DNA from 4 places in the Paenibacillus sp. sptzw28 genome. Region 2 is predicted to be linked to each of the others. Evidence: riboswitches for the same ligand, from Rfam matches in the RefSeq annotation. Region 2 holds a riboswitch; each other region holds the start of a gene.
The links. A riboswitch is a leader RNA that binds a small molecule or an ion and turns the genes downstream of it on or off. The one in region 2 is predicted to bind cyclic di-AMP.
Positions count from the first base shown of each region.

Region 1 (7,509 bases), 2.0 Mb from region 2:
CGCGGGAGCTCTTCCATCTCCAAGCGGTCGGCCAAATCAACCATCGTCATAATCATTTCCACTTCATGAAAACCATCTTCGCGTTTACGCAGCACGTCGAGCAGTAAATTGATCTTTGCCGGAGCTTTTTCATACACTTTCATTTCTTTTTTCACCCGTTCGTTATGTATGGAGGATCAGTACACTTCCTTGTATTTTAACAAAAGGCTATAAGAAAAGCTAAGACGTCCTTCAAGCCCCTTCGGGGGGCTTGGTCATCTTAGCTCTCGGTAATGCTCATATCCGGCTTAAGGCAGTGTTATTGCCGGTATTGAGGTGGCTGCTGCGTCTGAGGCGATTGCTGCATGTAAGACGGGATGTTCGGCGTCCGCGCCCCCTGCGTCTGCTGGATGTAGGGAGAACGCTGGGCAGGCTGTGCATATCCGGTTTGCCGGGCGGGCTGCGCATATTGCGTTTGCTGCGTAGGCCGCGTTGTTTGCTGAGCAGGGCGCGCATATTCGGTTTGTTGAGCGGCCTGCTGCGTTTGTTTCGCTGCGGCCTGCTCTGCCAACTGAATCGCCCGTTTCACCATATTGCCGGCGTCCTTGGCCTTTATTCCACCCCAACCCTCATTCTGTACGGTCTCATAAAAGCCTAAATCCTTAGCCAGTTCATTCTTCAACTGGTCGCTCATCACGCTACGCCGTTTACGACTCATGGTGCATCCTCCTTCATCTTGTGTGTTAGCGTTAGTATGTGTGAATTAACGGTTCTCATGCGCACCGGGATTTGCACTGATCGCCGCTGAACGAAGAAAAAAAGAGCGCCGACTTTGCGTCAGCGCCCGGATTATTTAAACTGGATCATTTACGCTTTAATGATACGTTATGCGAACTTGGCCGTCATCGCTATCGACAGTGACTTCAACCGACTCGGTCAAGATATCCGCATAGCTGTAGGATACACGCTTAAAAGCATGCTGCTCCTCGTCCAGTTTGACAATGAATACAGAAGGGTAGATTTCTTCCAACACGCCGGTTCTTTCAATGGTCTTGCGGCGACCACCGTTTGCTCGAAGACGTATTTTGGAGCCGACATGGATTTCCAGACTGCGTTTGATCTCCATCAGTGCATTTTTTGCCATTGTCCACTACCACCTCTTTCCTCGTCCATTATAACTAAAAAGAGGTGATTTGTCAAAAAGTTATAATTATAACAGTGGAGTAAACGAATTGTCAACATCGAAAAGCCCATTTTTTTCATCATAACGTATAATATGTCCGAAATGAGGAATATTAAATGGTTGGCTTCACGCCGGTTAGCGCTTTCGGCTTCGGTAATCCGACTCGGTATTTACCCAGTGTTTCAATCCCGCCGACACCGTCGATGCCACTAATGGTGCCGTGAATGACATCCGCAAGATTGATCGTCTCGCGGATTGACGTATAGCTCGCTTTAATAGCAACATAAACCGGGTCCAGGGCATGGATCAACACTCGACCGGGTGAACTGGCGAAATTCGCCCCGGACTGCAGCAGCGCCTCATAGTGCGACTGGCAGGCCCCGGCAATAATGATCAGGCCGTCACGGCTTTTCTCATACTCGCGCGCAATTCTGACAGAGTTAACGAAGTTTAATGAATTCTTATAACTCGATAAGCTTTTTAAATCATTGGACTCTCTGATTTTAAGCACGCCGTCGTGACCGGTTATGACGATAATGTCTGGCTTTACCTGCGGCAGAAGCCGATGGACCATATCCGGCATTTGTGACTCATGTACATGAATTCCGTGCGCCGGGACACGCATCTGCGTATAGAGCTGCATGCTTTTCTTCAAATAGTTGACATCCCCGTCCAAGTGAAGCACTTTTCCGGGCACTTCGAAATACGGCTGGCTCTGGCTCAGCACCATACGAATTTCGTTCTCGTTCTGCATTACCTGCTTATCACGCTGCTCCTGCATACGGCGCATCGATTCGCTGACTTTGATTCGAACCTGTCTGGCCGCTCCAGTAAACTCCGGATCCCGGACGACCGTCAAGTCGGGAATCGGCGCATCCGCAAGCAGCCGGTAGTCCGTACCTTTTAGTATGGCTGTTTCTCGATCAAGGATTGCAACGCGAAAAAGGACGTCCCCGCCATACGATTTGCGGACGACCAGGTCCCCTTGCTTCATGGGCAAATCACCTCTTCGTCTATCCTATGGGCGGACAGGGCCGTTGGTGCGCTTTCACAGTTGATTTATTCCGGGTTTGAAAATATCGCCCATTCCATGCTGTGACGTGCCACAGCCCGAATGGGCGACTGGTTTAATTCTGCCTTTGTTAGCTGAAGAACGCTTTCCGGCTTATTGTTTTACAGCCCCGCCTCGTGATCAGGCAATCCAGCATCCAGCAGCGCACGGCTAAGTGCCGCGAATTCGGCCAGCGAGAGCGTCTCGCCCCGACGGGATGGATCAATCCCGCAGCTCTGCAGCAGCGGTCCCAGCAGCTCTCGGTGGGCTTTACCGACGAAAGCCGTCAGGTTGTTGGCAATCGTTTTTCTCCGCTGTGCAAAACAAGCCTGAACCGTCCGGAAATAGTGCGCCTCGTCGGCTACTTCAACCGGCGGCTTTTGCCTAACCGTAAGCTTAATAACGGCGGAATCGACATTCGGCTGAGGGATAAATACGGTGTGCGGGACAATACATACAAGCTCAGGCTCACAATAATACTGCACTGCAACGCTAAGGCTGCCGTAATCCTTCCCTCCCGGCTTCGCAGCCATCCTCTGAGCCACTTCCTTCTGAATCATGACAACGATATGCTCAAGCGCGAGCTTCTCCTCGAGAAGCTTCATCAGAATAGGGGTGGTCACATAATACGGCAGGTTCGCCACCACGCTGACTCCGCTGAGACCGGCGAATTGTCGTTCGATCAATTGATTTAAGTTAAGCTTCAGCACGTCCCCATGCTCGATGTGAACATTAGGCCTATCCGCCAGTACATCGCGTAAAATCGGAATAAGCCGATCATCAATCTCAACGGCCGTTACGCGTCCCGCCGCTTGTGCAAGCTGCTGTGTAAGCGCGCCTATGCCTGGTCCGATCTCAAGGGCGCCCTTCGATTCATCCAATTCTGCGGCGGAAACGATTTTGCGCAATATATTTTGATCGATCAGAAAGTTCTGACCGAGACTTTTTTTGAATGAAAAACCGTATTTGGCAATTATGTCGCGCGTACGCTTCGGGGTTGCCACATCCGTGTACACGTTCGGTCCGCTCATGCTTGTCTTCCTCCTTCGAGTTCCCGCTCCATCCGCTCAAGCGCGTCATCAAATTCTTTCCGTGTAATACGAAACATAGAGCATCGCTTGAAAAACTGTTTACCGTTGGCATATCCGATACCGAGTACATTTCCCATTCGAAGACGCCGATCCGAAGCCTGCGGGTGCGCCAGCAGCCCGGCCCTCATAAGGTCGTCCCACGTTATCTCCGGCAGACTTGTCCCACTGCCGCTGTCCCCATCGATTGATTCCGTTCGCACATTGGCCAACGCACGCTTGATCGCCTCCGGCGATGCGTTCTCCACACCGATATCGCCCTTATAGAGGGCGTCCTCCTGCGGCAGAAAAGCATGCTTGCAGCCGGGTACCCGCTGCGCCACGATTTTGCGGATCCTCTCCCCAGCATGGTCAGGATCGGTAAAAATAATGACCCCGCGCCGCTGCTGAGCAAGCTCCACCCGTCTAAGAACATCCTCGCCGACCGCCGAGCCGCCAGTCTCTATAGTCTCGGCATCGACCGCCCGCTTGATTGCCACCGTATCGTCCTTGCCCTCAACAACGATAATTTCATTGATCATACCGATCGATCCATTCCCTTCAGACAAACATACAAAAAGAAGAGGCAGCGCCTCTTCTTATCATGGCATATTTACGTTTAAAATACGATATGAATGAGTTAAAACCTTTATAGAAGCTTCTTTAGGTCAGACCGATTCCGGCTTCTTCGGCCCAAGCACGTAAACGGTGTAGCCCCGCTTCCGTCCGAACTTCTCGGCATACGATTCACTTTCGAAATAAACGTCAATCTTATTTCCTTGAATTGCACTGCCCGTGTCTTCAGCACGGCGGAAGCCGATGCCTTCTATATATACCCACCATCCGATCGGAATCACATCCGGATCCACGGCGATCGTCCGACCTTCCTTGACGTAAGCACCGGAGGCGGTAATTCCATATTGAGGATGCGATTTGCTTTTCCCGGTCGAAGCTACACCGGCTGTATATGCGGTCAATGTAACGTTCTTCAGCGTTTTCTTAGTTTTTAACGTAATGCCGCGCTTTGTAAGGGTTGAGATACTTGGCGTCTTTGCCGTGAGCGTTGTCACCTTTGGCTCAGGCTTCTTCGTTCCGACTGCAACGACTTGATCGACGGATGAAGCTTGTGTGAGTTTGGTAACCATCGACTGCGATACAAGCACGCCATCGGCAAAAACATTCTCAAACCGTTTGACCACGGTTCCTTCTTTGCCGGTCTGGACCACCTTTTGTTTGCCTTGGGCTAGCTTAGGGTCTTCCTTCTTCACAATGGAGAAAGGAACTTTATACGAACTTTCCGAGTATTTCTTGTCGATCCGGGTAACCGTAACAGTCATATTCGGCTCGACAGCCGCATCCGGGGAAGGCTGTACTTTATCTTGACCGCGTATCGATATATCAGCCCCGTCGATCGCCGCCTTAACGGTTCTTTCAGTCGTGTACAACGTTCTTACCTTGCCGTCAGCCTTCACGTGGAGCGGTACCGCTTTACTGATGACGATTCGGTCGCCATCCTTAATTGCCGAATTAAGCGGTAATGACACTTTGTCATATTGTCCTATCGTGATGGCTTGTTCATCCAGTAGGCGTTGAAGGACCCATTGTTTCGTAGAGACAATGGTTTCTCGTCCGTTCACTACTACGGAGACGTGCTTGTCAGCCGTTCCGTACAACAACACCAGAAACATGAAAGTCATAGCGATTGAGATCAGAGCGCTTAGTACAATTAAACGCACGTTCTCATGCTTCCATCGCAATGGGATAGACATGCTGGATGATCGTTTACCATGGGTGTCCTTAAGCTGGAGTGCGCCCACTTCTTCGGTCCTCCTTCATAGCCCCGTCGCCCTTGTTTAAGCATGATTACATTTGACGGTACTATTCGTTTAGTTGACGTGCACGCACGCCACTCCTTTTCCTCCTTATGCTCACCTCCATGATAAACCCTATGTCGTCAGTTTACGCAATATTCAAAAATAAAAGGAAGCCGACGACAGAGGATCTGTTTCGTGGCTTCCCGAGATGACAATGGGACATGGATTAGATGCACGAGGTTGATCTCTCTTATTACGCTTACGAGGTTAGCTGTCGGATTCGGGCGAGAGAGTCGCCCTATTTGCTTTCGGCAATTTTCAGCCTCCGCAAAATTCACCCCTAGAGAAGTCAACGTCCAAACCGTTCGATGATACGAACTGTTTCAACATTTGGTTCCCCCGCTCTCCGATTTCGGAGATTAAGCGTTATTTTAGAAAAAGGAATATAAATTTTTAAGCTCTGAGATGAATGATACCGTCTTTTGCGCCAAATTGTAAAGAAGTGATTAAGAGCGATTTTAACGAATTTTAAGGAAAATCAAGTGAAAATCAAGCATTTACTCCAATCAAAATTAGTTTTTTCACCGTATATGTCTCAAATACTTGATTTCTAAGCATGTTTCACTCAATACTAAAACATTTTAAAGCATTTTCGGTCGTAATTCTAGTAATTTCTTCCAATGTTTTTCCTGTTATTTCCGCTGCAGTTTCTGCTACAAGACGGACGAAAGCTGATTCGTTCCTCTTTCCACGGTGCGGGTGAGGAGCCAAATACGGAGCATCGGTCTCAATGAGCAGCCTGTCAAGCGGCACCCGCGACAGCACCTCTTTAGGAATACGCGCGTTTTTGAATGTCACCGGTCCACCGAACGAAATGTAGAAGTTCATATCCAGGCACTGCTTGGCCGTTTCCCAGCTTCCCGAGAAACAGTGCATAACTCCCCCAACATCTTTCGCGTTTTCTTCCCTTAAGATTCTGACGATATCCTCATGGGCGTCGCGGTTATGAATGACGATAGGCTTACGTTTCTGCTGAGCAAGCTGTATCTGCTGGCGGAAGACACGCTGCTGAACATCCTTTGGCGAGGTGTCCCAATGATAATCCAGTCCGATCTCGCCAATTCCAACGACTTTATTATGCGCGCAAAGCGACCCTATCCACTCGAGATCCTCGGGGAGCATAACAATACTGTCCACGGGATGCCAGCCTACTACGGCATATATGAAATCATACTGCTCAGCGAGGGCCATCGTAGTCTGAATCGTCTCCCGGTTAAAACCGATATTTATGAGTTTATAAACACCTGCCGCCCGCGCCCTCTCAATAACCTCTACGCGGTCTGAGTCGAATTTATGCGAATCCAAATGCGTATGCGTGTCGATTAACATGCTTTTCCAACTGTCTCCCTTCTATAGTAAACCAAAATATTCAAGTATCCGCGGCTGCAATTTACCGGCTGATTCAAGCAGTCGTTCCTCAGGGTAATACAGGTGGTATTTCCCTTGGTGTAGGCCGGTTATTGATCTTATTATGTCCGATCGTTCGGAAATTTCGGACAACCGTTCATCTTGGCCTAGAAGAAGGATTGGCGGTTTCTCTTCTTTATCGTTCGATGATAGGCCCGGTCGATATACATCATAAGGCATATCATAAGGAAAATCGATTTCAAAGTGGTAGTCCGGGTTTAACCCGATAGCAGCAAATTGCCCGCGAATATTCTGCCAGAGCTCTTCATCCGGTTTGTCCACCGCAGCATATTTATATAACTTTCTGTTCAGAAAGCGGGAACACAAATCCGATAACAGCGGATCGCCCTCTTTCGTCCACTGCATGAAGGTGGTTTGTGCAAGAGCTTCGTCAAGTGAAAGGTAATTTTCGACATCCAGTGTGTCGTCCAACAAACGCCTTAGCGGTTCAATCATCCATGCAAAGGCGTACCCACCCCCATAAAGCTCACGTGCTCTGCGAAATATTTGTCGGAGTATAATTTCAGAGCTCCTGGTTACAGGGTGAAAATAAACCTGCCAGTACATCTGGTAACGAGACATCAAGTAATCTTCGACGGCATGCATTCCGCTTTCCTTGACGACGATTTGCCCTTGATGCGGCCGAAGCACCCGAAGAATACGTTCCAGATCGAAGGTGCCGTAATTGACACCGGTGTAATAGGCATCGCGCAGGAGGTAATCCATCCTGTCCGCATCCATTTGACTCGATACGAGACTGATCACGATCGGCTGGTTATAGGTTTTTCGAATAACGGCCGCTACTCGCTCAGGTAATGATGAATCGAATTCATAAAGCACGCGATTCACCTCGGTATCTTCCAGAAGAATACGGCATGTCCAATCTTCGTGATTGGTATCAAATACCTGTTCGAGAGAGTGTGAGAAGGGCCCATGGCCAACATCGTG
Region 1 is NZ_CP080545.1:240,159-247,667, forward strand. It holds gene ispE (4-(cytidine 5'-diphospho)-2-C-methyl-D-erythritol kinase) at 1-143, opposite strand, end outside; partial or broken gene KZ483_RS01095 (small, acid-soluble spore protein, alpha/beta type) at 521-697, opposite strand; gene veg (biofilm formation stimulator Veg) at 854-1,123, opposite strand; gene yabG (sporulation peptidase YabG) at 1,275-2,156, opposite strand; gene rsmA (16S rRNA (adenine(1518)-N(6)/adenine(1519)-N(6))-dimethyltransferase RsmA) at 2,336-3,244, opposite strand; gene rnmV (ribonuclease M5) at 3,241-3,822, opposite strand; gene KZ483_RS01120 (resuscitation-promoting factor) at 3,949-5,097, opposite strand; cyclic di-AMP (ydaO/yuaA leader) riboswitch at 5,335-5,530, opposite strand; gene KZ483_RS01125 (TatD family hydrolase) at 5,716-6,483, opposite strand; gene KZ483_RS01130 (HD domain-containing protein) at 6,505-7,509, opposite strand, start outside.
Region 1: it holds a riboswitch for cyclic di-AMP, as region 2 does, so the genes downstream of both, KZ483_RS01120 (resuscitation-promoting factor) here and KZ483_RS09755 (DUF4218 domain-containing protein) in region 2, are expected to answer to the same signal.

Region 2 (7,509 bases):
TTCAGGCGGCACAATAACTTATGCTGACGGTAAACTCGGTAAAGCTGCAGCCTTTGACGGAACTTCCGGTGTCCGTTTGCCGAACGGCCTGATCTCAAGCAATACGTATTCCGTATCACTGTGGTTAAAGCCTGAGCAGCTCACGATGTTTACAACGACTTTCTTCGGAGCCCGAGACAGCAGCAACTGGGTAAGCCTCGTTCCGAGCGGTCCCGTAGGCGGAAACACCATGGTCTGGTCCGGCTCGAGATGGTACGATGCTGTGGCTGGTATGACGATCAAAACGGGAGAATGGACCCATCTGGCTTTCTCCGTCGATAACGGGACAATCCATCTCTACGTTAACGGGGTAGAGAAGTTTACAGGGACGAATTTTCCGGATATCTTTACGGTTGCCGATGCCAGCTTCAGCTTGGGCGTGAACTGGTGGGATACTCCATATAAAGGCCTGATGGACGATTTGCGCATATATGAAGGGGCCCTTTCGCCGCAAGAAGTTGCAAATTTGGCCGGGATAAACGGATAACAGCTTAGATACACTTACGAAAGCAAATCGCCCTCCCTTAAGCCGTATCGGCCAGGTTGAGGGCGATTTTAGTTGATCATTGAAAAGCCAGCGGTTCGGCCGCGGCGCGGAGGACGGAGCAGGAATAAGCGAATTGTTCCTTCTCTTCCTGCGTGAGGTTTAGCTCAACCAGCTCCACGATGCCGCGCCGCGTCAATATCGCCGGCACGCCGGCACACAGACCGCTCACCCCGTACTCTCCTTCCAAAATGGCGGAGACCGCCGTTATCTTGTAATCGTCATTCAAGACGGACCTGACGATGTGCGCGATTGCATTGGCGATTCCGTAGTGTGTCGAGCCTTTTCGCTGCATGATTTCCCATCCGGCATTGCGTGTTTTGGCTGCGATTTCATCAAGCTTAATATGTCCGAAACGGTGGGGATGCTGGGCGAGAATATCCAGAATCGGCTTGCCCCCGATCGTTACGTGCGACCAGGCCGGGAATTGTGATTCACCATGCTCGCCGAGCACATATCCCTGAACGCTTCGGGGGTCGACAGGTAGAAACTCGCAGAGCAGCGTTTTTAGCCGCGATGAATCGATCGAAGTGCCTGTTCCGATTACTTGAGCGCGAGGGAGTCCGGATAGCTTCCATACCATGTACGTGACGATGTCAACCGGGTTCGCGGCAGCAACGAATATGCCGTTAAATCCGCTGTTCATAAGGAGCTGTCCAGCATACTAAGTCGGCTGTCGCTCGGATTCGGATTTGCGCCGGCGCATAGAACGACGATATCGGCATCGCTGCAATCCTCATAACCGCCCGCGTACACTTTCGTCCTGGTATGAGTGAAATCCATGCAGTGGGAAAGATCAAGCGCCTGAGCATAAGCACGTTCAGCCGTTCTGTCGATGAGCAGAATTTCGTCGCAAATCGACTGGTTCACCATTGAATAAGCGCAGCTTGCCCCGACAAAACCGACACCGACAACCGCCACTTTCCGTGTTTTGCTGCCCATTGCATGCTCCCTCGCTTTCCTGCTGACTCTGATTCCAGTATATGACCGGCCGCGGCTTCATTGTCACTATTATGTGAAAGAAATTAACATTGTAGAGACGAGTCTAATCAGCTTGTACCCGGGTAATACAGGCACTTAACCGAAGAAGAACTGATGGAAGGACAAACGATCGCGCCCATGCCGGAACTCGCTTGGCGAGCTGCCTGTCCATTTACGAAACACCTTCGTGAAATAACTGCCGCCTGCAAAGCCGACGGACCGCGCCACTTCATCTATATGAAGATCGGTCTCCCTGAGGAGCCGGATGGCATGTCCGATCCGAACCTTGGTCAAGTAGGTATTCGGACTTTGGCCGGTTACTTGAGTGAAACGGCGGACGAAATGATATTTGGACAGTTCCGCGTGTCCGCAAATCTCATCAATACCGATAATACGGTCATAATGCAGCTCAATCCACTCCGCGGCCTTCTTGATATTGGCCGGCCAATGATCCGCCGCTGTGCCTTGGCAGCTGAAACGAAGCAGCTCCATCGAGAATTGGTAGACGGTGGAGGAGGCATGGTAGGCATCGGAAATGACACCGTTTCTAGCATTCCGGTACATATACTGCAGCAGCTGGATAATCGGCTGGTCTTTTGGAATATGCGTGACCGAACCGAGCTGCCCTTTAATGTCGATCCAATAATCCAGAACCCCCGACGGCCGGATTAAGATAAACAGAAACTCCCACGATTGCCCGGAAGCCGGAAAGAAGTAACGGTGATCGCCTGGGATTTCGACCAGAAAGGCCGCGCCGGGACCGAGCTTGTGCGTCTGCTCGCCAATACGGATGCATCCGCTCCCTGCAAGCGTGTATTGAAAAAGCAGAAGGGGACCGTCAGTCCGTTTCAAGCCGTCCCAATTATAATCTGTTGATGTAATTCTTTCCTGGCCGATTGCAAATAATTCAAATAAGGGATGCGGGGGCTGTTCGGAAAAACGGAATCCGATGACCGAATAGTTGGAGGGTTGCTCCGTCATGCGAAAATCCTCCTTGGGACTCATTCATAATCTATTGTCTATGCAGATAGCGTATCAGAACAGCCGCCTTTTTTCATCCCGGCATACAGCAGGCCTGTCTCTTGTGGAGGAAGAGACAGGCCTGATTCTTGCACAGTGCAAATTTTTAAATCAATTTGTAAAGGGACGCTCCGTGAGGAGGGAGGTCTGCCTTCAGCGTATCCGTAACCGTACCGATATCCTTCCGGTTCCACAGATCCCTTGCCTGTTTCGGCGACCCTGCTCCTAATTGCTCGAGTGAAACGCTGACGGTCGCAGGTTCATCTCCGGCATTGAAAAGCGCAGCGTATATCGCCCCGTTATCATCTGAGGCAGTCCAAACGATACGCTCGCCGTCCCTATATACCTGCCGGGCACCGCTGCTGCTGCGGTGCATGGCCAGAACCTCTTCGTTCGTTAGCAGCGAAAGCGTCCATTCGTCATTGTCCCGCATCTCTCCGCCGAACATGAGCGGGGAACGGAAAATGCTCCAAAGCGTCATCATCGTGAGCTGCTCATCCTGCGTAAAGCGGGTCCAGCGGTCGGCGCCGCCGCCATCCACCGAACGGATGCCGAGATGCCCAAGCGGCAGCATGTCGCAATCCGGCCATTGTCCGGGGCCGACGTGCTCCGCCCACTTCTCGCACCGTTCGAACATGCCGTGCAGCAGCGGCCACAGATCCCAGAAATCGTCCGTCATCCGCCACATGTTGGCGCCAGCGATGAAGACGGAAGCGTATTCAAGCGGCGCCGGACCCGGAGAAAGACTTAACACCATCGGGCGGCCGCAGTTGTCGATTGCCTTGCGAATCAGACCGATTTCTTCTTTATGAATATGATAAAGGCGCGAAGCCGCGATATCGTCCACTTTGACGAAGTCTACGCCCCATTCGGCATACATCCGAAACAGGGAATCGTAGTAGGCCTGGGCTCCTTCTTTGGAAGCATCCACGCCGTACATATCCGTATTCCACGGACAGATCGAGTTCGTGTGGGCGATATCTCTGGCTGTAGCTGAAGTTCCCATTACAGGAGTGTCAGCGTGAACGGCTTGCCGCGGAATTCCGCGCATAATATGAATGCCGAATTTAAGCGATAGGCTGTGCACATAATCTGCGAGCGGCTTGAACCCAAGTCCGCCGGCTGCGGAGGGAAAACGGTTTGCGGCAGGTATAAGACGCGAGTATTCATCCATCTCCAGCGGAACAAAAGGCCGGTATTGGGAGGAAACCGCACCCGGCTCGTACCACTGAATATCGACCACGACGTACTCCCAGCCGTGCTGTTTCAAATGATTCGCCATATATTGCGCATTTCCTCTGATTTCCTCTTCACGTACAGCTGCTCCATAACAATCCCAACTGTTCCATCCCATCGGCGGTGTGAGAGCGATTTTCTGATGCTTCATGTCATCCATCCTTTATGCTAGAAGTTTTACTCCTTCAAGTGTAAAACAAGGAAGGCGACGTTTCCACCGTAATGTATTGCTCCAGCTTGTAAAATATTGCTGTCACACTCGGCAATGGATATATCTCCGGGCATTTTCGGATAACCTATCGGCTCTTCCGACACCACAAGCGTCAGCGTGCAGAGTAATACGAAAACGATACGCTCCCTTTTTAAACGGCGATTTATTTTGGGCCACTCATATAAGCCGATCAAAAAGAGAATAAAAGCAACAGACAATACCTTTGCCGTTACCAGCATTATTTCCCTCCATCCTTTTTTACAGCTAAAGGCGGCACGTATTCGCCTGGTCGTGCAATGTTCACATGGATATCATAATCGGTTTCGACCTGCCGGAACTGAGTGCCCCAGTTGTCCCGTGTCTGTTTCCAAATCTGAGGATATATTTGTTATAAAAAGCATCCGCATAGCCAAGAACGTCCGTATTGGTCTCTTTGTACCCGCGCAACCGTCTCCTTCGCCAATGGGGCAGAAATAAGCCCAGCCATTACCGCCGCTTCTCCGATAACAATCGCGCCGACAATACTCACCGCTGCCCCCACTTGCTTCGGGAGCCGTACTCCCGCTTCGCGAAGCGCCTCAAACGTCACTTCCATTATTAAAGCTTCGATAAGAGCCGGAAACGGCACCAATTCGTGGGCCGATGCGAAGCTAAGGATCAACTTTGTGGGCAGCATCTGTTGGTGAAAGGTCGTGATGGAGATATAAAAAGAAGGCAGGGTGAAAGCGGCAGTACCACAATGAACCATTGTTATAAACCGAAGAGATAATGAGATAGAGAGAGCGTTATAGAGTTCCTAAAAGATGTAAGCGCTGCAATCGATGCACGTGTGATGTAAAGGCAGTTTGCAGCATGTTAGTTATATTTACAAACCGACAGAGGAGGCGTAATATACGATTCATGAATTGAAATATTTTCATCAAATCGCTGAGTTTCCGTTAAGGAAAGCGGGGGAACCATGTAATGACGGCTTTCGATGTGAGAGTCGATAATCCGTCATTTGGGGTGAATCCTGGAGGAGCCAACTGACAAGGTTGCTTCTTCGGGTAGGGCTACTCTCACAGCCCGAATCCGGCAGCTAACCTCGTAAGTGTAGAAGGACAACATTCTGTTTCATTTCAGAATCTGGTTCTTCATTGTTGGGAGGATGATCTTGTGACTTTATCGGCCGCAGGGTAGATTCCCTATGCGGTTTTTTTTATTCAGCAAACGTCTTTTTCGCTGAATCCCTCTAATAAAGGAGGGAACGGGGGACCCGAACGGATTGTCTTATAATCCATGGGGTGAATCGCCCGGTTGCATGGCAACCAGGCGTAGGGCGACTCTCACGCCCGAATCCGGCAGCTAACCTCGTAAGCGTACCAGAGAGAGGCAACTTTTTAACGTGAATAGACACGGTTTTTTACTGTGCCTAGAAGCCGCGAGAAGAGTTCCTCTTCCAATGGCTTCTTTTTTGTTGCCTACTCCTGAAAACCAAGGAGGAGAAACGCGAATTGCAAGATTTGATTTTGGTTTCGGCGCCGAATATTCGAGGCGAAGACTTTATCAGGCAACTGAAAGACAAGCGTATTCCATTTGCTGTAATTACCCGCAATAAGGCGGAACATGAACGCATAATGACTCTTGGAGTAGAGCGCATCATAGCGGTAAATACAACCAAGGAAATTACATGGGCTGTTCCGGAGTTTCGGATCGGAAAGGTATATTTGTTTGAAAGCAGTCTTAACCTTTGCTGCCGGTATATACAAATATGCCGCAGCTGGACGACAAAGCCGATTTATGTCATAACGGACAGCTGCAATCCGAGGCTCGTATACAAAGGGCTTGGCGCCAATTATGTCATCCATACCAGCAGTAACGATATCTCTTTCCTTATAACCGATGATCTGTTGTCAGATGCGTAAAGGAGGCTTAATATGCTTGACCTATATATGATTTTGCTGCTTGGCGGCGCTTTTACATTATTCTACGGTTTTCTATCCTGGTGCAGCCAAGTCATTGATGAGGCAGGTGGAGAGCAATTATGATTGCAGTCTTGATTTTTACGTTATTTATTTTTCTTTATCTGGTTTATGCCTTGATTAATCCTGAAAAATTTTGATGATCAGACCGTTCTAAGGAGGTTGCCGGATGGGCATTTTGCAAATAGTGATCGTCTTGGCGGTGATTGTTTTACTAGTCAAACCGCTTGGGACGTACGTATATCATGTTTTTTCAAACGAGCCGAATCGCTTGGATAAACTATTCGGACCTTTCGAACGCATCCTGTATACGCTGATTGGCCTCAAGCAGCGAGCCGGCATGACATGGAAAAAGTATGCGCTCAGTTTTCTGCTAATGAATATCGTACTTGTTGCAGTCAGCTATGTGATTTTGCGTTTGCAGCAAGTGCTGCCGTTGAATCCTAACGGTATCGATAACATGGAGCAAACGCTGACGTTTAACACAGTCATCAGCTTCATGACGAATACAAACCTGCAGGATTACAGCGGCGAGACGGGGCTCTCTTACTTTTCACAGATGATCGTTATCATGATGATGATGTTCACATCGGCGGCGACGGGTTTCTCGGTTGCGATCGCTTTTGTTCGCGGTTTGACGAGCAAAGGGGAGACAATCGGCAACTTCTTCGAAGACTTCGTGAAGGCGCACACGCGGATTTTTATTCCGGCTGCCCTCATTCTCACGCTTGTAATGGTGGCGCTTCATGTGCCTCAGACGCTGGAACCGACGCTTAGCGTGACAACGCTTGAGGGCGCAGCGCAGCACATCGCGATCGGCCCGGTTGCATCGTTAGAGTCCATCAAGCATTTGGGCACGAACGGCGGCGGTTTCTTCGGAGTCAACTCGGCGCATCCTTTCGAAAACCCGAGTCCGCTGACGAATGTAATCGAAATTTTATCGATGTGGGCGCTGCCTGCCTCCTTGCCTTATACCTATGGTTTGTTTTCCAAAAACCGCAAGCAAGGCTGGGTCATATTCGGTGCAATGATGTCCATGTTTATCGTATTCCTTGTCATGATATATGCTGCAGAACTACGCGGCAACCCGGTGCTGAACAAGCTTGGCATCGACGCCTCACAAGGCAGTATGGAAGGGAAAGAGGTCCGTTTCGGCATTGCGCAATCGGCGCTATTCACGGCCGTTACGACCGCCGCAACAACCGGTTCGGTCGATAACATGCACGACACGCTCACGCCGATCGGCGGACTCGGAGCGCTTGCTCAAATGATGCTCAACTGCGTATTTGGCGGCAAAGGCGTCGGCCTTGTGAACATGCTGATGTATGCGATTTTGGGCGTGTTCCTTGCCGGGCTCATGGTTGGCCGGACGCCGGAGTTCCTGGGCCGTAAAATTGAGCCGCGAGAGATGAAGCTGATCGCCGTCGCGATTCTGACGCATCCGTTCATTATCCTTGTACCGACGGCTATCGCGTTCTTGACTGATCTCGGAAAAGGATCGATTACAAATCCCGGAT
Region 2 is NZ_CP080545.1:2,215,982-2,223,490, forward strand. It holds gene KZ483_RS09725 (LamG-like jellyroll fold domain-containing protein) at 1-526, shown strand, start outside; partial or broken gene KZ483_RS09730 (L-lactate dehydrogenase) at 603-1,525, opposite strand; gene KZ483_RS09735 (helix-turn-helix domain-containing protein) at 1,661-2,545, opposite strand; gene KZ483_RS09740 (glycoside hydrolase family 27 protein) at 2,691-3,971, opposite strand; gene KZ483_RS09745 (hypothetical protein) at 3,998-4,270, opposite strand; partial or broken gene KZ483_RS09750 (spore germination protein) at 4,492-4,809, opposite strand; cyclic di-AMP (ydaO/yuaA leader) riboswitch at 4,947-5,139, shown strand; cyclic di-AMP (ydaO/yuaA leader) riboswitch at 5,241-5,405, shown strand; gene KZ483_RS09755 (DUF4218 domain-containing protein) at 5,525-5,935, shown strand; gene KZ483_RS09760 (DUF2681 domain-containing protein) at 5,948-6,058, shown strand; gene kdpF (K(+)-transporting ATPase subunit F) at 6,055-6,132, shown strand; gene kdpA (potassium-transporting ATPase subunit KdpA) at 6,162-7,509, shown strand, end outside.

Region 3 (7,509 bases), 2.7 Mb from region 2:
AGTGCGCAAAATAGCGGCGATGGCCGAAGCCTATGACGTTGCCGTCGCGCCGCACTGTCCGCTGGGGCCAATTGCTCTGGCGGCGTCGCTGCAGTTGGATTTTTGCACGCCGAATGCATTCATACAGGAGCAAAGCCTTGGCATTCATTATAATGTAGGCTCCGATCTGCTCGACTACTTGACGGACGGGACTGTATTTCACTATAAAGACGGCTTCGTCGAGCGGCTGTCCGCTCCGGGGCTTGGGATAGATATTAATGAGGAGCATGTCAGGAAGCTCTCGGAGGCAGGTCATCGCTGGCGGAATCCTGTGTGGCGCAATAACGACGGCTCAGTGACGGAATGGTAATGCGCGGCAGGGAACATTATGGCGTCATAGAGGCTGCTGAACAGGGCTGATTCATCGGTCGAATCCACTGGATTTCGCATATATTAATAGCAGCTTGATGCGGATGGGAGTGATGGACATGCCGATTCAGCGCAAGTCGTTTGACAGATATACTCTAGAGCAGTATGTGGAGTTGCTTGGGACATTTACCGGTCTCGTTAACTTCTCCCAGGTTCATGTGCATGCCACATGGAAGCCGACAATTGCCGATTATCGCACGGCTACCGACAAAGAACGCATCATTCAAATCATGTGGCGCTTTCATGTCATGGAAATGGGCTGGAGTGATATCGCACAACATGCGACGGTTGACCCTGACGGATATATCTGGACGGGTCGTTCCTTGCTGCAGCCCCCGGCATCTTCAACCGGCTTCAACGATGCAGATAATGACGGTGTCCATCCTTTCATGTTCGAGATGATCGGCAACTTTGATATCGGCGGAGAAAAGCTTGAGGCGCCTCAGCTTGACACTGCTGCCCGCTTGACTCGGGCGATACTCGATTTATGGAACCTGCTGCCTTCGGACATCCGGTTTCATCGCGAAATGCAGCCCGGTAAATCCTGTCCGGGGAGCACGATCGGGAAGTCCTGGTTTGTCAATCTTGTCGAGTCGAAGGAGGCGATCAAGGTGAAGCCGGAGGATGCGAACAAGATTATTTCGACCTGGCTGCAGCCTGCGTATGCGGCGGCAAAATCAGCGGATGAACGCAGGGAAATTCATCGTCTCGCCAACGAACTGCGCAAAGCGAGCGGACAGCGGCCCACATAGATTCCATATTTTGAGGCATGAATTATGAATTCCCCTATGTTAACATGGGTGGCGTCAGGGAAACCGGCAATCCACCAACCGTTAAGGGGGAATTTTTTTCATGAAGATGCAGCCAATTCGAGTAGGAATCGCTAGTGTACTCGCAGCAGGATTGATCGTACTGGGCGGAGGAGCAGCCATGCAAAAGGCGGATGCAGCCTCCATGAATACCACCTACGCTACTTACAAGGTAGCCTATCACGACACGATGTATAAAATTGCGCAGCGCTACGGCATTAGCCTCAGCAAACTGCTCGCGGCAAATCCTTCCCTATATAATCCGAACATTATCTGGCCCGGCATGACCGTTCGTGTTCCGCTTCAGAGCGGCACCGGAACCGCTGCAGGCGGCGGGGCAGGCACGGTAACTCAAAGCAATTTTGCAGCACAGGTTGTAACGCTTGTTAACCAGGAGCGCGCCAAAGCAGGACTCTCGGCGCTGAAATCCGACGCGCTGCTTACGAAAGTAGCATTGGATAAAGCAAAAGATATGTACAATAAAAATTATTTCGATCATAATTCGCCCACCTACGGCTCGCCATTTGATATGATGCGTGCCTACGGAGTTCAATATTCGTATGCTGGCGAAAACATTGCCAAAGGGCAGCGCACACCGCAAGAAGTTATGACGGCCTGGATGAACAGCCCCGGTCACCGTGCCAACATCCTGAGCCCTAATTTCAATAAAATCGGCGTTGCTTACTACAACGGCGAATGGGTGCAAGAATTTACGTCCTAATACCCCGTACGAAAGCAGCCGACATGGCTGCTTTTTTTGCGTTCTCTAGGGAAGCGGAGGTTTGACATCAGTATAACCAATGTTAAAATATAACCAACGGTTATACTCTTGGGAAGGTTGTGTAATGAATGACAACAAGGCGAAAGCAGTTGACGGAAGAGATGAAGGCGGGCATTCGCAGTGCTGCCGCTGCACTTTTCGCAGACAAGGGATTCGCTGCCGTAACGATGCGCGAGATAGCTAAAGCGGCGGGCTGTTCGCACACAGCCATCTATTTGTATTTCAAGAACAAGGAAGATCTGCTGCAGCAAATCGCGATACCGCCGTTAAAGGAAATGGAAGCCGCGATGCTCGGGAGGATGGCGGATCCTTCAGCTTCGCAAATTGATAGGCTGCTTGCCGTCTGCCGTGAGTTTGCTGTATTTTGCCTTACGAAAGGGAGCTTTTATCACGTCCTGATTACACCCGGAGCCGTCAGGATCGATGAGAAGGAGCCTGTTCTTGAAGTGAACCAAATCCGCAACAGATTGTTCGGTCATCTTAATGATGCGCTGAGTGACGCCGTCGGCGACGGTGCAGCCCGAGTCGATCCGGCTAAAGCTCTTAATCATGGAAGAATGCTTTTTTACTACATGCAGGGGTATGTGAACACTTATATCGGCAGTGAAGAGCCGACCGCCGCTTTACTGGAACGGACGCTGCCGATCTATTATGACGGTATACGGATATTTGTTGCCGGTATACAGCAAAGCATCCGGTAAACGGTTCCCAACGGTTTGTGGATGAAGGTTTGTAGGTGAAAGATGTTGAAACTTGTCTTTTACACAAAGGTTATTGGCAAAACATATCGAATTTATAGTTAATGCATTTTCCAACCGGGGGATGAGTACTGACGATGAACCAAGACTACAAATCGATATTTGCCGAATATTTTCACTGTATTGCAGAGGAGTCGCGAATTGGATTTTTTCTTATAGAGGAAGGCCGATTCATATTTGTCAACAAGTATATTGCAGACACCTTGGGATACACCGAGGAAGAACTGCTTCATATGGATCCGAAGGATATCATTTATTACCGCGATTTTTCGTTTTTTGAGGAAACAATTAAAAAGAGGTTGAATAACGAAAAAATAACAATCAACAAATGGTTAAGAGTTGTCAAAAAAGATAATTCGATTGTGTTCTGCGAGGCGAAGGCTTTCCCTGTTACACATAAAGAAAAGTCAATACTAATGGGAACCTTCCTCGATGTAACAGCTTCAATATTGGCCGATCAGATGCTTCGCGAGAATGATCTACGCTATCAGCGCTTGATAAGATATTTGCCTGAGCCTATCGTCGTCCACGACGGCGAGAAAATTTTATATGTTAATCTTGCGGGTTTAAAGCTTTTTGGCGTCTCGAACAAGGAGCAGCTTTTCTCCCGGCCTTATATGAGTCTTATTCACCCCGATTATCGGGAAATCACCAAGGAACGCTTCAGCAGAGTATACGTATCGGATGAACCGCTCGATTTTACCGAAAGCAAGCTTCTTGGATTGGATGGCCGCGTGATCGATGTTGAGGTTTCGAGTATACGGATCCATGATTTTCAGGGAAGACCCTTTGTGATCCAAAGCGTCTACCACGATTTGACTCAAAGAAAGAAGGAAGAGGAAGCGTTGATCCGCTCGGAAAAGCTGTCCGTCGTCGGTCAAATGGCGGCGGGTATAGCTCATGAAATCCGTAATCCGCTTACTTCGCTTAAAGGCTTTACGCAATTTCTGAAATCCAAAGTGAATCACAATCACGAGTATTTCGATATTATGCTGACGGAGCTCGACAGGATCAATACGATTGTCCAGGAATTTATGGCGCTTGCGAAGCCGCAGGCGAAACAGTACGCGGTACATGATTTGGCCAAAATTTTCGACAGCGTTACGACTCTCCTGGAGCCGCAGGCCATCATGAATAACGTGAGAATGACAACAAACTTCGATTCTGATGTTCCTTCGGTTTATTGCGACGAACACCAATTGAAACAAGTATTTATAAACCTGATGAAAAATGCTATCGAAGCGATGCCGGACGGCGGTAATCTGACGGTTTTTTTAATGCGCAACACCGAGGATTCCGTATTGATTCGGATTGAAGATCAAGGCGTCGGTATACCAAAAGAGCAGCTTGATCTGTTAGGCGGTCCTTTTTACTCTACAAAAAGCACCGGCACGGGACTTGGTCTAATGATTTGCTTTCGTATTATCGAGGCCCACCATGGTACGATTCGTTTTGCAAGTGAACCGGGACGTGGAACAACTGCAACGGTCGAGCTTCCGATCTGTGTTTCCTCGTGAGAGACAGCTTACTTTAACCACATTCTCAGCCGGAATTCTTCTGTTTTCGGGCACACAAGCAGACCGGAAGGCGTCGATACGATAATAAGGTCATGCACACCTATTATCAGTGCATGCTTATCGGCAATAAAGACCGTATTACCGCTTGCTTCCGTGAGCGTTACGCTGCCTTTACTCACATTCCCATTGGCATCCGGCGTCCAGTGGCGGCCGAGCACCGCCCACGAACCAATATCGTCCCAGCCGCATTGTACCGGTATACAGTACATCGATTCGGCCCGTTCCATGACGGCAAAATCAATGGAAAGCCGCGGCATAAGGGCATAGGCCGCCGATACATCGAGCGGGTGCTCAATAAGGCTGTTCCATATCGCCGGCTGGAATTGCTCCATTCGGCGGGCAAGAGTTGAGGGTTTGCAAACAAAAATACCGCTGTTCCAGTAAGTGCCGGGTTCGCGAATGAGCTTCTCGGCACGCTCTGCTGTCGGCTTCTCCATGAAGCGAAGAACAGGGAGAACGCTATCGGGCAGGTCTTCACCGGCTGCGGGCTCCTTTGTCTTCATATAACCGAATCCGGTTTCCGGGCGGGTAGGCTCGATCCCGAGCGTTACGATCGCACCGGGCCTCTTCGCCATTTCCGCGGCACGTCTCACGGCTGCAAGGAACGGCTCCTCCTCCGCTATATACTGATCCGAAGGCACGAATATCGCCGGCTCGTCGTCTCCCCTTTGCTGGAACCGAAACGCGGCAAGAGCAATGCAGGCTGCCGTATCCTTTTGCTCCGGCTCCAATATAAGCTGGTCCTGCGTGAATTCCGGAAGCTGTTCTTCCAGGAGCGGCAGATAGCGGGCGGGTGCTATTATATACAACCGGGAGCTCGAGACAATTTTGCGAAAGCGGCTAACCGTCTCCTGAATCAAAGTCCGTTCGGAGTGAAAGGGCAAAAATTGCTTTGGCATTGAGTCGACGCTTCGCGGCCAGAATCTGGTACCCTTGCCGCCTGCCATAATAACCACATTCATGGTTTGAACCACCTCCCGAATAACGAAAAACATAGTACGCTCATATTTTAGTGACATTATATTCGCCCCGAAAACGGCATTTGTACGTTGTAAATAAGTGGGCTGGTCGTATTTACCGGTTTCAATACAGGGCATGATGTGATATTCTCTTACGCGAGCCGAAACTAATCGTACGGGGGACTTTCAGGAAGTACAAGCGAGTATTTCCTGCGGAAGATCATTCAATGGGATGATCTCACGCTCGGGGTGAATCGCTGCGCGGCCAATCCGCAAGGCGTAGGGTTGATCTCCTCAATCCGAATCCGACAACTAACCTCGTAGGCCGCATGCATAAACGGGCGTCATCAACCGCAATTTTTTCATATCGAAGCGGTAGTTCGTTTGGCGATGACGGAGCCTGCTCCTGCCAAAAATGGTCACACCGGCAGAGCGGGGGTCCGTAAATAAAAAGGAGGAAGAAACGTTGTTTAAAAATTGGAAAAAGGGCGCAGCAGCAGCCGCGCTTAGCATTGCTATTCTCATTAACGCCAGTCCGGCACATGCCGCCGCGGCGTATAAAGCGTCCGACAACGACACGTTCTGGAAATTATCCAAACGCTTCGGCGTCCAGCTTGAACGATTGATGAAAGCCAACCCGAAGGTGGATCCGCTCAATATTTACAAAGGCCTCTCCATCGTTATACCGGGCGCTCCTATTAAGGCAAAGAATGATTCCGGCCAGTCGGCAGTTAAGATCAAGAAATCAGCGGGCGGTAAAGCCGAGGGCAACGATATCGTGCAGGTGAAGGGGCGTTCGTACAGCTATTCGGACGTCATTCAAGCCAAAGCGAGCGCTTATACCGCAGCGGCCTCAGAGAATGGCTGGGGACCGGTCGATTATTTCGGGAACCCATTAAAGCTTGGCACGATCGCGGTTGACCCCAAGCGGATACCGATGGGCAGCAAAGTTTATATTACCGGGTATAACCATGACGGGTTACCGGTTGGAGGCATGATAGCGGTCGCAACCGATATGGGGAGCGCGATTAAAGGCGACAGGATTGATATATTCTTGCCGCAATCGCAGAAAAAGGCGCGTCAGTTCGGATACCAATATGTCAAAGTGTTTGTTTTAAACAAATAAATGGACATAGGCATGTAAGTGAAAGCCGGCAGCACAAACGGCGTCCCCTCGGGGACGCCGTTTGTGCTTTTAACCTTTGCTGTTGCGCGAAGCCGGCTTGCTTAGAAGATCGGGCAGCGTGACGATCTGGTACCCTTTGCTTCGAAGCAGCTTGATAAGCTTGGGTAAGGCTTTTACCGTGCCTGATAAATCCTGGCCGACTCCCCCGCCGGCATGCTGCAGAATAATGGATCCCGGCTGCAATGTCTTCTTGATGTTTACAAGGATATGGCTGCTATCGGTACCGCGCCAGTCGACTGAGTCAACGTCCCAATTTACTACGATGTACCCGTTTTGCTTTAACCATTCAATCTGGCTGGGCATGATTTCACCATAGGGAGGCCGGACTAGTTTCGGACTGTAGCCGACAAGGGGACGCAGAATCGCATCCGTCCGAACAATTTGACGTTTAAAGGAGCCCAGCGGGATGCGTGAAAAAACCGCGTGATTGAGGGAGTGATTACCGATAATGTGGCCTTCCCGGCGCATCCGCCGAACTATCGACGGATAAGCGGCAGCGCGTGAGCCGACGACAAAGAAGGTGGCTCTCACTTTATATCGGGCCAGTATGTCCAGCACCTGCGGCGTATAGCGCGGATCGGGCACATCATCGAAGGTCAGCGCTACTTTTCGGGCACTCCGCGGGCCGCCTATGATGAAAGTTCCGGGGTATCGTTTTTGAAGCGATACCCATGACATCGCCTGGACGCGGCGGCGTTTTTTATGATGCTTCCGCTTTCGAGATAACTGGAAGGATGCCGAGGATTCCCTGGCCTCCTTCTCACGCGCAAGATCCTGCTGTGATGATGGCTGTGCCATGCTTGCCGCCTGTTTGGTGGTATTACGTGTGGGGGAAGGGCCAGGACTATACCAAGCATCCGATTCTATCGAAGGGCAAAGCGCCGTTAATGCCGCAAGCAGCAATATACCGGCCTTTTGCATGCGGCGGTTCGATTGCATACCGGACTCCCTCCCGCTAACTCCACCTCCACGGAAGGCACAGACCCAAGCGGGAAGAGCACCTGTTCTGTTGGTTCGTGCAGAGCGTTAGC
Region 3 is NZ_CP080545.1:4,912,800-4,920,308, reverse strand. It holds gene dgoD (galactonate dehydratase) at 1-349, shown strand, start outside; gene KZ483_RS22550 (peptidoglycan recognition protein family protein) at 468-1,160, shown strand; gene KZ483_RS22545 (CAP domain-containing protein) at 1,261-1,938, shown strand; gene KZ483_RS22540 (TetR/AcrR family transcriptional regulator) at 2,067-2,699, shown strand; gene KZ483_RS22535 (PAS domain-containing sensor histidine kinase) at 2,834-4,273, shown strand; gene KZ483_RS22530 (mannose-1-phosphate guanylyltransferase) at 4,282-5,295, opposite strand; cyclic di-AMP (ydaO/yuaA leader) riboswitch at 5,442-5,634, shown strand; gene KZ483_RS22525 (3D domain-containing protein) at 5,759-6,418, shown strand; gene KZ483_RS22520 (polysaccharide deacetylase family protein) at 6,488-7,417, opposite strand.
Region 3: it holds a riboswitch for cyclic di-AMP, as region 2 does, so the genes downstream of both, KZ483_RS22525 (3D domain-containing protein) here and KZ483_RS09755 (DUF4218 domain-containing protein) in region 2, are expected to answer to the same signal.

Region 4 (7,509 bases), 2.6 Mb from region 2:
CAGTATATTGACGGCGGTGCCCATGAACATAAGCGAGATCGCCATCATGATGCTGTCGAAGACCGCATGGGCGAACAGGACTGTTATAAAACCGTAACGGACGAACATGAAACTGAAGGCAAGACCGATAATCGTCAGTTCGAATAAGCGGGTCGTAGACGGGAAGATCGGGTAAGTGACGTGGCCGAGTGCCCATATGATCGTCGGAATGAGCGCTGCGACGAACGTATTTTTAAACCACTTCTTAAGCAGTCCGATTCCGAACAACCGGTATACGGCTTCTTCCGAAATCGCGGCACACCAGGCCATCATCGGAAATATCCAGGGTGCGGCCAGATTATAGGGGGACTGGGTGACATCCGTCGTCGACCAGGCGCCTGTTACATTGAGCAGAACGATGAAAATTACCGTTTGCAGGCCAAGCAATATTAAGGCGAATAAGTAACCGAGCCACATGCTGCGCCATACATATTCCCCGTAGCCGGCTTCGCCAAATCGCGGCCATAAACGGCGGCCCATCGAATTCCACAATGCGTCTCCGCCGACAAGGGAGAAGTATGCCGCAGCTGCCATTACTACCGTTACGATGCTGGTAATGGCTACAGTTACTACAGCATAAGAAACAGCGTTCGGATTCTCACCCGCTGCAGCCAGAATTCCGTCCGTCATGCTAATGTTGTTGGCGAGGTATACGAACAGAAAAACCAAACTCAGCACGATTCCGCGTTTGAATGACGAGTGCTTCCTGTACAACGATGCATAAATGATGGCGAGCACGAAGAGAACGAACGACAAGAGCAAGCTTCCGAGCAGCGAGAGAAATGATGCCAGCTTTGTTTGCTGCTCCACATAAGTGGAGTAGCCTGAAGGGACGATAAATTTCGGTTCATATTTGGCAATTATTAGGCCTCCGCCCGGAAGCTTCTCGCTCCGCACCTCCAGAACAAGCCGCGCGTCTGCGATCATATGATCCGCTACATCGAGGCGGACCTCACCGGTACTCGGGTTTGTGTTCGAGATTTTCAGAGAGCGGGCTTGAAATCCCTGCGACACCGCGAATTTTAACGCTGCATCATCCTGCTCCGTTGGACCCGGAACAGACGAATCTGACGCATTATACCGATTCCAGCCGACGACCGTACCCTTCTGCATATGAACATAAATGAAAATCAGACTTCCGTCGGGCATTTTCGTATTCACCTGAAAGGTGTCGGTGGGGAAAGCGGCGTCCCACTCTTTATCATATTCGTTAAGAAGCTTTTCTTTGGACAAATAACCGTAAAGCAGGCTGTCAGATTGATGGACCGCATGCGCTTCGACCGGCTTTTGCTTGAACTGGCGCTCTGCAAAATCCGCTGCCGCGCGCTCGGCTTCGCTTTTCGCGATTACTTTCTCGCTGCCGGTTCCGAAGAATGCCTCGGAGGTGGACGGGAGAACCTGAACAAGTAAATATAAAATAATTCCTGCAAGTGCTAGCCACGAAAAAATTTTCCAATTGGGCTGTATCTGATATTGGTTCATCGGTGCACCTCTGCAAATGGTATTGAGCAAATAAACCGCATACATCTACCATATCATAGTTCTCCCGAAATTATCCATGCGATTCCGTTCATTTTCGTTTTACGGACGAGGTAATGGGACAAGAAAGCCAGTAACCGGCCGATTTCAACGGAACTGGCGTTATTTTTGCCGGAATTCGGTTTGTTTTCTGCAAAACCGTCGTTTGGTGTTTCCCTGCTTTAGTTTTATAATGTGAATCAATTGAATAAAAAGCCGAATTTCTAAAAGAAAACGGGGGAACCATATCGTTGTCGGAGCGACTGGCATTTTGCAGTTTCGTAAACCCGGCAGCACGGGGTGAATTTCAACGGGCAACGCGCGCTTTGGTGCCGCTGCCCTAAGAATAGGGCCGCCTGTCCGGGCCCGAATCCGTCAGCTAACCTCGTAGGCTTAGTGGAACAGGACTCATCGCAATAGCATTGGGGATCCAGTGCTTTTTTTTGTGCGCTGAGACTGCATGGAGGGGTGGATTAGGTTTACATGAAATCGCTGTTTAACATTTCCAAATGGTCGCCGCCCCGCATTCTCGTCACCGGCTTTGCGCTTATCATCCTGACCGGCGCTTTGCTGCTCTCGATGCCGTTCGCGTCGCAAACAGGAACGAGGCTTCGATTTGTCGATGCGTTGTTTACGGCGACATCGGCAACCTGTGTCACAGGGCTGGTCGTTGTAGATACGGGAAGCTACTTTTCGATCGCCGGCCAACTGATTATTATGACACTTATTCAAATCGGCGGACTCGGGTTCATGACCATGGCGACATTATTTGCGATTGTGATCCGCAAGCGGATCTCGCTGCGGGAAAGACTCATTCTTCAGGAAGCTATGAATCAGACAAGCATGGAAGGTATAGTCCGGCTGATTCGAAAGGTTATTTTCTATTCTCTCGCCATCGAATTGATCGGCGCGACGCTATTCTCGATCAGGTGGTCTTTTGATATGCCGCTCGGCCAGGCGATTTATTTCGGCGTTTTTCACGCCGTGTCATTATTCAACAACGCCGGCTTCGATTTGTTCGGTCGATTCGGTGTTCCGTTTGTCAGTCTCACGGGATACGTCAGCGATCCCGTCATCAATATTACAGCTATGCTGCTAATCATCCTGGGCGGACTCGGGTTCATCGTCATGTCGGATTTAATGGAATTCCGTAAAAATAAACGGTTATCGCTGCATTCCAAAGTGGTGCTTTCCATGACTGCGGCTCTCATTGCGGTCGGCACCATCGTGATTTTCATATTTGAATTTTCCAACAAGGATACGCTTGGTCAGTTGAATCTTGGCGGTAAGGTGCTCGCTGCTTTCTTCCAATCCGTCACGCCGCGCACGGCCGGCGCCAATACGCTTGACATTCCATCGCTGAGACAAGCAACCCAATTTTTCACTATTATCCTCATGTTCATCGGCGCATCCCCCGGATCGACAGGAGGCGGAATTAAAACAACGACGTTTACAACGCTTATCGGGGCGGTTATAGCCATGATAAGAGGAAAAGAGGATATCGTCCTGTTCAATTTCCGGCTGGCGCGGGAACGCATTTTCAAAGCGCTGACGATTACGCTGCTTTCACTTGCGCTTGTCGTTCTCGTTACCATGGTCCTGTCAACGACCGAAGATAAAGCATTTATCAAAATTTTGTTCGAAACCACCTCAGCTTTCGGCACCGTCGGACTAACGCTCGGCATTACGCCGGAGCTGTCGGCAATCGGCAAAATCATTATCAGTCTTACGATGTTCTGCGGACGGCTTGGACCGCTGACGCTTGCGTATGCGCTTGGACCGCGCGCGGAGAAAGAATTGTACAGGCACCCGGAAGGCAAAATAATTATCGGATAGGGGAAAGTGAAGCAGGATGAAGAGGAGTCAATTCGTCATTATCGGGCTTGGACGATTCGGTTCGAGCTTGGCAAGAGAGTTAATTCAGCTTGATTACGAGGTGCTCGGCATCGATAAAGACGAGGAAGCCGTTCAAGATATGAGCCAGGTGCTGACTCACGCCGTCGTTGCGGAATCAACAGACGAGGAAGTGCTTCGTTCGCTCGGAGTCCGCAATTTCGATTGCGGTGTCGTTGCTATTGGCGACGATATTCAAGCGAGCATATTGACTGCGATTATTTTGAAGGATCTCGGCGTGAAGAAGGTCGTGGCCAAAGCGATGAGCGAGCTTCACGGGCGCGTGCTGGAGAAAATCGGAGTCGATCGTGTCGTCTACCCGGAACGGGATATGGGTATCCGGGTGGCGCATCAGCTCGTTTCGCCGAACCTTCTCGATTATATCGAGCTGTCGAAGGAGTATACGATCGCGGAGCTGGCGGTGCCGAAATGCCTGAACGGCGTCTCGCTGCAGGATTTGAATCCGCGTGCCCGGTTCGGCTGCAGCATCGTGGCGATCAATAAGCCCAAAGGAATCATAATCGCTCCTTCGGCAACCGACGTGCTGGCTGAGAAGGACGTTATGGTCGTCATCGGGACGAATAATCAAATCGAACAATTCGAGGAGTCGGTCACCCGCTAAGTTCGCGGAGACCGGCTTTTTCTGGGAAACGGGCGTGACTAGCGGATGGAAACACCTACCACAGAGCTGATACAGCATTTGTTTTTATTGCTGCTGGTAATCGTCGCGGCCGGAATGGTCGCGGGGATGATCGCCTCGCGGCTGAAGCTGCCGGATGTGGCGCTGTTTATTATTGCCGGTATGGTTATCGGCCAGGGACTTCACTGGATTAATGTGGCCAGCAGTTCGCTGACGAACCAGTTGATACTGGTGGCGGGATCTTCGATCATTCTGTTTGACGGAGGGCGCAACATCCGGCTCCGCGGACTGAAGCAGGTCGGATGGACGGTTGGGCTGCTGAGCGTCCCGGGGGTTCTGATTACGGTCGGTATTGTAGGCGCTGCAGTCCACTGGTTGTTCGGGATAGGTTTGTTGTATGCGCTCCTTGCGGCGGCGGTCATCGCTTCGACGGATCCGGCGTCCATTATTCCGGTATTCAGGCAGGTCACCATACGCGAGCGTGTGCGGGAGACCGTCGAGAGCGAATCGGCTTTTAATGATGCCACGGGCTCAATAATAACGTTCGCGCTCCTTGCAGCAGCGACAGGCAAATCGTCGATTGATGCGGGCGCGGTTACGCTGGACTTTTTGATAACGGCATTTGGGGGAATCGGGGTCGGCCTTATCGTTGGATTTGCCGTCGTTTATCTGGTTGCGCACACCCGGATCGGTGTGCTTCGCGACTATACGACCATCGCCATGATCGGCACTGCCTTGGGTGCTTACCTGGTCGGCGATATGCTGCATGTCAGCGGATTTATGGCCACGTTCGTAGCCGGCTTGATTTGGGGGAATTCGCAAAATTTCGGCCTTCATATGGTTGGCAAAAATGATGAAATGACGCATTTCTCCGATAATATAACCGTCATTATGCGTATGCTTATCTTCATACTCCTCGGGAGTCAGGTCAACTTCGTGCTTCTGGCCGACTATTGGTGGCAGAGCTTGATCGCGGTTATCGTACTGATGGCGATTGCCCGGCCCGCGACGGTATTTGCTTCCGCGCTGCCGGACCTTAAATCCCGGTGGTCGCTCAAGGAGATGACATTTATGATCTGGGTCCGCGAAACCGGCGTCATTCCGGCGGCATTGTCGGGGATGCTGGCCGGAATGGGAGTGAAGCATGCCGACATCATTGCTTCGGTAACGTTTATGGCGATAATGCTGACGATTCTCCTGCAAGCAAGCACCACGGCCTGGATGGCCCGCAAACTCGGGATGGATTTAGAAGCGGATAATGGCAAACAATAAGGACAGGCGCACATTAAGGCGGCTGTCCTGTGCTCGTTTGAAAGGGCTTCAGTAAAAGCAGTTCACACCAAATTTATACCCGCTTGTACAGGGCGGCGATTTCGTCGATCCAAAGACGGACGGCCGGGCTCAGACTCTCCGCTTCGGCATGAATAAGCGATGTCGTCCGCTTCGTCTCGTCAAGCTCGCGAATGGGAACCACGATGAGATCATTGTCGTCGAGCAGCTGCGGGCGCAGGTACGATTTTGGCAGTAACGTACCGGCCCGGCACGTATGGAGCAGCCGTAAAATCGCTTCGAACGAATCGATTTCCATTCGTACATCGGGAAGAAGGCGGTATTTTTCAAACAGCTCGTCAGTCAGTATCCGGTACCAGGTTCCTTTGGAGAACAAGATCATCGGCAGACCGTTCAAATCGCCGATGACAGGGGCTCCTTTATCCATAACAAAATGGTTCCGGGGCAATACGAGGACGAGATGATCGCCAAACAACGGCACGCAGTGCAGCGAAGGGTCGTCGATAAGAGAAGCGACGATGCCGAGATCGGCCTTACGTTCCCGTACGAGCGTTACGATCTCATGAGTTTTGCCGGTTATCGCTTTAATATCCAAATCCGGACTGCGTTCCGTCAGCGCTTGAATCAGATCCGGAAGCGTCGTCTGCAGAGTGGTCAGACTCGCTCCGATCGTAAGCGTGGACCGGCCGGCCGTCTTGTATTCGGCTACCATCTTCAAATATCGCAAATGCTGCTGTCTCACCTCGACGGCGTAATCGTAGGTAAGCTGGCCGATTCGCGTCAATTCCAGACGTTTTCCGATGCGGCGGAACAGCTCCACTCCCAGATCCTGCTCAAGTTTCGCTATTTTTCGCGATAAAGCCGGCTGTGACAAATTTAAAGCGACGGAGGCCTTATTCATGCTTGACTGCTCTACAACAATGGCGAATACGTTCAACTCTTCGAGCATTTTTTGTTTAACCTCCGATTACATATGCAAATTTGTTATAACTATTAATGAATAATAAGCAATTCCATTATAAGCGGAAAAGGAGTATCATGTGAAGTGTGGCCAAAGTGTGTCATGCTTATGTTGACGCGTGATAGGGCCAGCGTTACAATGGAGAATGATTTTGGCGAAATTTGACGAAGCAATCCCACAGTTTTGAAAGGAGAACGCACAAGTTATGAAAGGAAATTCCTATTTATCGCGTAAGATCCACTCCCTGCTCGGAGTGATTCCGCTCAGCTTGTTCATCGTTGAGCATGGTCTCACAAACTACTCAGCATACGAGGGTGGTCCTCAGGGGTTCAAGGATAGCGTCCAATTTTTGAACAGTCTTCCGCTCGTCTTTTTCCTGGAGCTGTTCGGCATTTGGCTGCCGCTGCTGTTTCATGGCGTATACGGCCTTTATATCGCGTACCAATCCAACTCGAATACAGGGCGATTCCAATACGGCCGCAACTGGGCGTTCACACTTCAGCGGATTTCGGGTGTCATTACCTTTATCTTCGTCTTCTGGCATCTATACCAGACTCGCTTTCAGGTTATGATCGGACACGTAACGCATGAAGAGCTTGGCGGGGTAATGAACGGGATCGCCAACAACGGGTTATTCTTCGTTCTTTATGTAATCGGTGTTATTGCAGCGGTGTTCCACTTCAGCAACGGCATGTGGTCGTTTCTTGTCAGCTGGGGCATTACAGTCGGCCCGCGTGCGCAGCGTATCTCCTCCTATATTTGGATGGTAGTATTCGTGATCGTAACGGCGCTGTTCCTGATGTCGCTTGTGGCGTTCCGCGGCGATGAGTTTAGAGAAGCGGCATCGGCTGCAGTGCAAGCGGCAAATCTCGTATAAGCTTTAGGACAAGGAGCGAATCGATAATGGCTAAAAATAAAGTAATTGTTGTCGGCGGCGGCCTTGCCGGGCTGATGGCTACAATTAAAGCGGCGGAAGCGGGCGTTCACGTCGATCTGTTCTCGCTTGTGCCGGTCAAACGGTCCCACTCCGTGTGCGCCCAGGGCGGCATCAACGGAGCTGTAAATACGAAGGGCGAAGGGGACTCCACTTGGGAGCACTTTGACGATACGGTATACGGCGGCGACTTCCTCGCGAACCAACCGCCGGTTAAGGCGATGTGCGATGCCG
Region 4 is NZ_CP080545.1:4,845,529-4,853,037, reverse strand. It holds gene KZ483_RS22195 (CPBP family intramembrane glutamic endopeptidase) at 1-1,521, opposite strand, end outside; cyclic di-AMP (ydaO/yuaA leader) riboswitch at 1,762-1,966, shown strand; gene KZ483_RS22190 (TrkH family potassium uptake protein) at 2,041-3,393, shown strand; gene KZ483_RS22185 (potassium channel family protein) at 3,410-4,072, shown strand; gene KZ483_RS22180 (cation:proton antiporter) at 4,118-5,362, shown strand; gene KZ483_RS22175 (LysR family transcriptional regulator) at 5,436-6,329, opposite strand; gene KZ483_RS22170 (succinate dehydrogenase cytochrome b558 subunit) at 6,547-7,218, shown strand; gene sdhA (succinate dehydrogenase flavoprotein subunit) at 7,245-7,509, shown strand, end outside.
Region 4: it holds a riboswitch for cyclic di-AMP, as region 2 does, so the genes downstream of both, KZ483_RS22190 (TrkH family potassium uptake protein) here and KZ483_RS09755 (DUF4218 domain-containing protein) in region 2, are expected to answer to the same signal.